2 linked regions of the Alloalcanivorax dieselolei B5 genome follow. The main gene of each other region encodes a partner of the protein of the gene in region 2 in a complex. Links are inferred from orthologs where the notes say so. Each region holds a gene or a part of one and is shown on either strand. Other genes may lie near its edges.

Region 1 (3,064 bases), 320 kb from region 2 along the record:
GAGGGTTCCAACCTGGGCGCCGCTTTCCTGCTCAAACACGCAAAAAGCGAGCTGGGGTTGTCCGAGACGTTCGGTGCCCGTCACCTGGCCGGCCATGACGACGGCCGCGGACTGCACTGGCGCCGGTTCAAGGAGGTCCTGGATGCGCTGATGCTTTCCCACGATGAGCGGCGACAGGCGCTGCAAGGCGCGCTCGACGCCTTCGGCTTTGCCCGCGAAGGCGTCGAGGTGCTGCTGGCCGGTGCCGTGGTGGACGTGCAGTGACGGGGGCGATGATGAACACCAAGGTCCTTTTCGTCGCTGCCTTTTGCATCGCCGGTTTGCTGGGTGTCGGGCAGGTCCATGCGCAGGAAGACGCGCGGCCGGCGGTGCCGCCGGAAACCGCTGCCTCGGAGGCGCCGCTCCTGGAATCCACTGAGGAGGAGACCGCGGCTGGCGAGACTCCGGATGCCGCCGCGCCGGCCGTGGAGTCGGTGACGGAAACCCATAATGATGGGCCGGTGCTGCCCCATGATTTGTCGCCGTGGGGCATGTATCAGGCCGCTGACCCGATCGTCAAAGCGGTGATGATCAGTTTGCTGCTGGCGTCCCTGCTGACATGGACGGTCTGGGTTTTCAAACTGGCGCAACTGTTTCGCGCGCGCCGGCGCGCCGGCCGGGTGCTGGCGGCCCTGGTGGAGGCACCGGATTTTGCCGGCGGTGCCCGCCATGCGGCTACCCGTAAGGGCGATGGCGCGACCCTGGTGCGCGCCGCCGAACACGAACTGGTGCTGTCCTCGGGCGGGCCGGTCACCGACGAGGGGCTCAAGGAACGGGTGGCGGCGCGGCTCGACCGAGTGCAGGTGGCCGCCGGCTCTCACATGAACAAGGGTACCGGTATCCTGGCGACCATTGGCGCGGTGGCGCCGTTCGTCGGCTTGTTCGGCACGGTATGGGGCATCATGAACAGTTTCATCGGCATCGCCCGCACCCAGACCACCAACCTGGCGGTGGTGGCGCCGGGCATCGCCGAGGCGCTCCTGGCCACCGGCATCGGGCTGGTGGCGGCGATCCCCGCGGTGATCATCTACAACCATTTCGCTCGCTCCATCACCCGCTACCGCGCCCTGCTGGGCGATATCACCACTGCTCTGATGACGCTGATCAGCCGGGATCTGGATCGCCACCATCCCCAGGCCCGCGCGTTGGCGGCGGCCGATAAGGAGGCCGTGCCGGGCGTGGTGCCGTTGCAGCGGAGCGGCGGCTGATGGCTTTCAAACCGCAGGGCGACGACGCTTCCGAATTGCCGGACAACCATGACATCAACGTCACGCCGTTCATCGATGTGATGCTGGTGTTGTTGATCATCTTCATGGTGGCGGCGCCGCTGGCCACGGTCAGCGTACCGGTGGATCTGCCGGCGGCGGTGGCCGAGCCGCGCCCGGCGGAGCCGAAACCGCTTTACCTCAGTGTGCAATCCGATCTCACGCTGACCCTGGGGCAGGATCAGGTGGTGACGCTGGAGACCCTGATCCCGGCCTTGCGGGATGCGCTGCCGGATCAGGAGCAGCGCATTCTGCTGCGCGCCGACAAAAGCGTGCCCTATGGTGAGTTGATGCGGGTGATGAACCGGCTCAGCGAAGCTGGATACCTGAAAATCGCCCTGATCGGCGCGGACAAGCCGGCGGATTCCAGGCCATGACGTTGTTGGCGGGACCCGACATGGAATCCGGCAGGCGGCAATGGCCGGCATGGGGGCTGGCGCTGCTGGTGGCGGCGATGGCCCATGGGCTGGTGGTGTGGGGATGGCTGTGGCATCCCCGTCAGGAGGCGTCGGTATTGCCGGCCGCGGCGCCACAGGTGGTGGAGGTGACGTTGATCGCGGCACCGGAGACACCGGAGGCGTTACCGCCTGGCCCGAAGCAGGTGGAGGCGGCACCTTCGGAGCCGGAACCGGTGGTGGAGCCGGAACCCGAACCGCCGCCACCGGTACCGAAGGTCAAAGCGGAAGTGGCGTTGCGGGAGAAATCCGAGCCGCCGAGGGAAAAACCGGAGCCGGAAAAAAAACAGACCCGACCGCAGCGAAAGGTCTCACGGCAGTCATCCGAGCAGGCCGCGCCGCAAACCACGGCCCCGGCGGCGGTGCCCGACGCGCAACCGGGTGAGGTGGCCGGCGCGCCGGCCGTTGGCGCGCCCAGTCAAAGCGAGATCAATGCCCGCCAGCGCTGGCAGAGCCTGCTGCGGGCCCATCTGGACCGGCGCAAGCGGTATCCGCGGCAAGCGCGGATGCGCCAGCAGCAGGGCGTGCCCTGGGTGTCGTTCACCATGAACCGGGAGGGCAAGGTGCTGAGCGTTTCGCTGTCCCGCTCCAGCGGCGTGGAAGCGCTGGATAAGGAGACCCTTGCCCTGGTGCATCGCGCGGAGCCTCTGCCGATACCGCCGGCGGAGGTGAAAGGGGAGCGGCTCAGCCTGACGGTGCCAGTGGAGTTCTTCATAGATCGCTGATTATCGGTACTGGCCGGGCGGTTTTTAATATTGAGAATTGTTATCATTCATGCCGAGTGGGCCCGCTGAGGCCGCGCTCGCTGATTCGTCTTATTCCAGGGATGCCGATTAACGGATAGGTGGAAACATGATGAGAAAAGTTTGCTTGAGCCTGGCGCTGTGCGCGGCGTGCTGGGTTCATGCCGGAGCCCCTCCGCGGGATAGCGCCACGGCGCCAAAGAGAGTGGTGGCCGCGGGCGGGGAAATCACCGAAATCGTCTATGCGCTGGAGGCTGGGGATCGGCTGGTGGGCGTGGACACCACCAGCAATTACCCCGCCGAGGTCGCGGCACTGCCAAAGGTCGGTTACGTCCGTGCCTTGCCGGTGGAAGGCATCATGAGCCTGCGGCCGGATGTGATTCTGCTGGCCGGTGAGGCGGGCCCGCCGCAGGCGGTGTCGCAACTGCAAGGGCTGACCCAGGTGGAGTCCATCGATTCGCGATGGAGCCGGGCGGGGCTGTTCGCGCGCGTTGACCGGATCGGTGAAGTGCTGGATCACACCGACCGGGCCGCGTCTCTGAAACAGTCGCTGCAACACCGT
Region 2 (3,100 bases):
GCTGCTGGGCCTGCTCGGCACCGTCTTCGGCATGATCAGCGCTTTCCAGGCTCTGGAACAGGCCGGCTCCCAGGTGGATCCGGCCATTCTCTCCGGCGGTATCTGGGAAGCACTGCTGACCACCGCCGCGGGTCTGACCGTGGCGATTCCCGCCCTGGCCGCCTTCCATTGGGCGGACCGCACCATTGAGGTGTGCCGGGAAAAACTGCAGGACCGCCTGTCCCAGCTGAAAGTACAACGCCGCCGCCTCGACCAGGACAGCAACGCTCCGACCCGGGACAGCGTTCCCAGCAGCGAGGCCCGCATCGCCCATGTATCTTGAGCCCGAACGTCACCGTTCGCCGGCTATCAGTCTCACCCCACTCATCGATGTGGTTTTTATTCTGCTGGTGTTCTTCATGCTGGCCACCCGCTTCGGGGCCTGGAAGGACCTGCCGGTGAGTGTGGTGCCCAGCGAAGCCGTGGAACGGCAGGACGACAAGACCTGGCTGGAGTTGCACGTCAACGCGGAAGGCAAAGTGGACTGGAACGGCGAAGCCTTGTCCCTTGAACAGCTGGGTGAAAGGCTGGCCGGCCATGACGAAGCCGTGCTGATCACCGGCGATCCGGACGCGCCCCTGCAGGCCGCCCTCGCCGCCGTTGACGTGGCCCGGGCCGCCGGCCTCAAGGAAGTGCAGCTGGAGCTGCTGCCATGAATCTGGAAGACAACAGCCCCCGCCGGCCACCGCTGGAGCCGGTGCTGCCGCTGATCAACGTAGTGTTTCTTCTGTTGATCTTCTTCATGGTGGCCGGCCAGTTGGCGCCACGTCCCACCGTGGATGTGACCGCACCGAACAGCGCCGAGGCCGCCACCGAGGAAGACCCCAGCCAATTGATGTTGATCCTGGACAAGCAAGGCGTGCTGTTCCATGACGGCGAACCGGTGGCCGAGGCCAGCCTCGCCACGCTGATCGCCGAACATCAGGCGGAACGGGAAAAGGAAGCGGCTGACAAGGCGGCTCAAAACGGCTCCAAAGAAAGCCCGACGGCACCCACCACCGCCGCCACCGCCGACAGCGGGCAAGAGACGACATTACCGCTGGTGCGCCTGCTGGCTGATGCCGGTGTGCCACTTAGTGTATTGCGCGAAAACCTGGGCAAACTGCGAGACCTGGGTGTGGAAGAAGTTCGTTTGGTAACCCAGAGCGAGAACACTCCGTGAGGCGAAGTATACGACTGATCATTAGTTGGGCCCTCGCGATCCTGGTTCACGGCAGCCTGCTGGTGACGGTGAATTCGCTGACCCTGGCCGGTGGCCGCGTGGGCATTCAGGGTGGTCAGCAGGCCATGACGTTGTCGCTGGCGCCCAAGCCGGCACCACCGGCACCGGCGCCCCAGGTGGCTCAGGTGGAAACCAAGCCTCAACCGAAGCCCGAGCCCAAGCCGGAACCCAAACCCGAGCCCAAACCGAAGCCGAAACCAAAGCCCAAACCCAAGCCGGAGCCCAAACCCGAACCGAAACCGGAACCCAAGCCCGAGCCGAAGCCCGTCCCCAAACCGGAGCCGAAGCCCGAGCCGGAACCCGCCCCTGAGCCACGGGCCGAACCCGCCGGTTCTCCCGAAGCGGAACCGGACGCGGAGCCAACCGAACAGGTGGCGGGCGGCGCGCCCCAACCCAAGGGCCAGAAAGGCATCGCCGGGGACATTGGCGAGGGCGTCCATCGCAGCGGTGACAACGACAACGCTCTGAACCGCTATCTCGGCAAGGTGCGGGATACCATCGAGTACAACAAGGTCTACCCGGCCCGGGCGCGCATGCGCCGGCAGCAGGGTGAAGTGGAAGTCAGTTTCCGGGTCAACGCCCAGGGCCGTGCGGAAAATGTGGAACTGGTGGGCAGTTCCAACAGCCGCATTCTCGATCAGCAATCCCTGGAACTGGTGCGCCGGCTGCGCTTCCCGCCGCCCCCGGCCCAGTTGGGAAGCGATCCGGTGGCGGTGCGGATTCCGATCAATTACACGCTATAAGGACAACGCTGCTGCGGCGGCTTCGTAGCTCCCTAGCAGAAACAGACCAGTCAGGGTGTGGGCATAAGCAGGTGCTTAGCCCTCCTTCTCTCCCCAGCGCGCCACCAGCGTCTGCGGCACGCCCAGGTGATCCAGCAGACGCGCCACCACGAAGTCCACCAGATCCTCCACTCGCCGCGGGCGATGGTAGAAGCCCGGCGCCGCCGGCAGGATGGTGACACCCAGCCGCGCCAGCTTCAGCATGTTTTCCAGATGCAAAGCGGATAGCGGCGCCTCCCGAGGCACCAGGATCAGGTGGCGGCGTTCCTTGATCGCCACATCCGCGGCCCGTTCGATCAGGTTATCGCTGGCGCCATTGGCAATGGCGGACAGCGTGCCGGTGGAACAGGGGCACACCACCATGGCCGCCGGCGCGCCGCTGCCGGACGCCACCGGCGCGGTCCACTGCTCCAGGCCACAGACCACCAGACGGCCTTTATCGGTACCGCTCCAGTCCCGCAACGCGGTCTCGGCGGCACCGGTGCCGGCGGGCAGCTTGAGATCGGTCTCGGTACCGATCACCACCCGCGCCGCCTTCGACAACAAGACGTAGACCTCGCAGTCCGCTTCCAGCAGACATTGCAGCAAGCGCAACCCGTAAGGGGCACCGGAGGCGCCGGTGAACGCAAGAGTGATCCGTTGTCGCATCGCGCTCTCTCCCATCAGGACCGTGCCGCGTGCAGCGCGTCCAGCAGCTTGCCGTGAATACCGCCAAAACCGCCGTTGCTCATTACCACCAGATGGCAGGGGCCGCGCTCACCGGCGGCCACCGCCGCCACCAGCGCATCGAGATCCTGCTCCACCCGTGCCGGCACCGGTGACTGCGCCACTACGTCATCCAGGGACCAGTCCAGACCCGGCGGCTGATACCAGATCACCTGGTCGGCGGCGGCGGTGCTTTGTGCCAGAGTATCGCGATGACGGCCCAGGCGCATGGTATTGGAACGCGGTTCGATGATCGCCACGATGCGCTGCTCACCGACCTTGCGCCGAAGCCCGTCGAGCGTCGTGGCGATGGCGGTGGGATGATGGGCGAAATCATCGTAAACGTGCACAC

The links.
Region 1: the proteins of B5T_RS05230 (region 2) and exbD are in contact, whole or in part, in a cryo-EM structure (PDB 9DDO), measured with the Escherichia coli proteins. The link is inferred for Alloalcanivorax dieselolei B5 from one-to-one orthologs.

The regions. Positions count from the first base shown.
Region 1 is NC_018691.1:1,467,837-1,470,900, forward strand. Bases 1-2,963 are described here. They hold exbD (TonB system transport protein ExbD), read left to right. Parts: upstream 1-1,246; coding sequence 1,247-1,681; downstream 1,682-2,963. Other genes in these bases: B5T_RS06755 (biliverdin-producing heme oxygenase), read left to right, coding at 1-264; exbB (tonB-system energizer ExbB), read left to right, coding at 276-1,247; B5T_RS23735 (energy transducer TonB family protein), read left to right, coding at 1,678-2,484; B5T_RS06775 (heme/hemin ABC transporter substrate-binding protein), read left to right, coding at 2,612-2,963. Outside these bases: more of B5T_RS06775, read left to right, coding at 2,964-3,064. UniProt on the Escherichia coli protein: Involved in the TonB-dependent energy-dependent transport of various receptor-bound substrates.
Region 2 is NC_018691.1:1,150,144-1,153,243, reverse strand. The notes cover bases 102-3,100. They hold B5T_RS05230 (energy transducer TonB), read left to right. Parts: upstream 102-1,197; coding sequence 1,198-2,004; downstream 2,005-3,100. Other genes in these bases: mpl (UDP-N-acetylmuramate:L-alanyl-gamma-D-glutamyl-meso-diaminopimelate ligase), read right to left, coding at 2,706-3,100; B5T_RS05225 (flavin prenyltransferase UbiX), read right to left, coding at 2,080-2,691; B5T_RS05235 (ExbD/TolR family protein), read left to right, coding at 692-1,201; B5T_RS05240 (ExbD/TolR family protein), read left to right, coding at 312-695; B5T_RS05245 (MotA/TolQ/ExbB proton channel family protein), read left to right, coding at 102-322. In the rest of the region: more of B5T_RS05245, read left to right, coding at 1-101. UniProt on the Escherichia coli protein: Interacts with outer membrane receptor proteins that carry out high-affinity binding and energy dependent uptake into the periplasmic space of specific substrates such as cobalamin, and various iron compounds (such as iron dicitrate, enterochelin, aerobactin, etc.).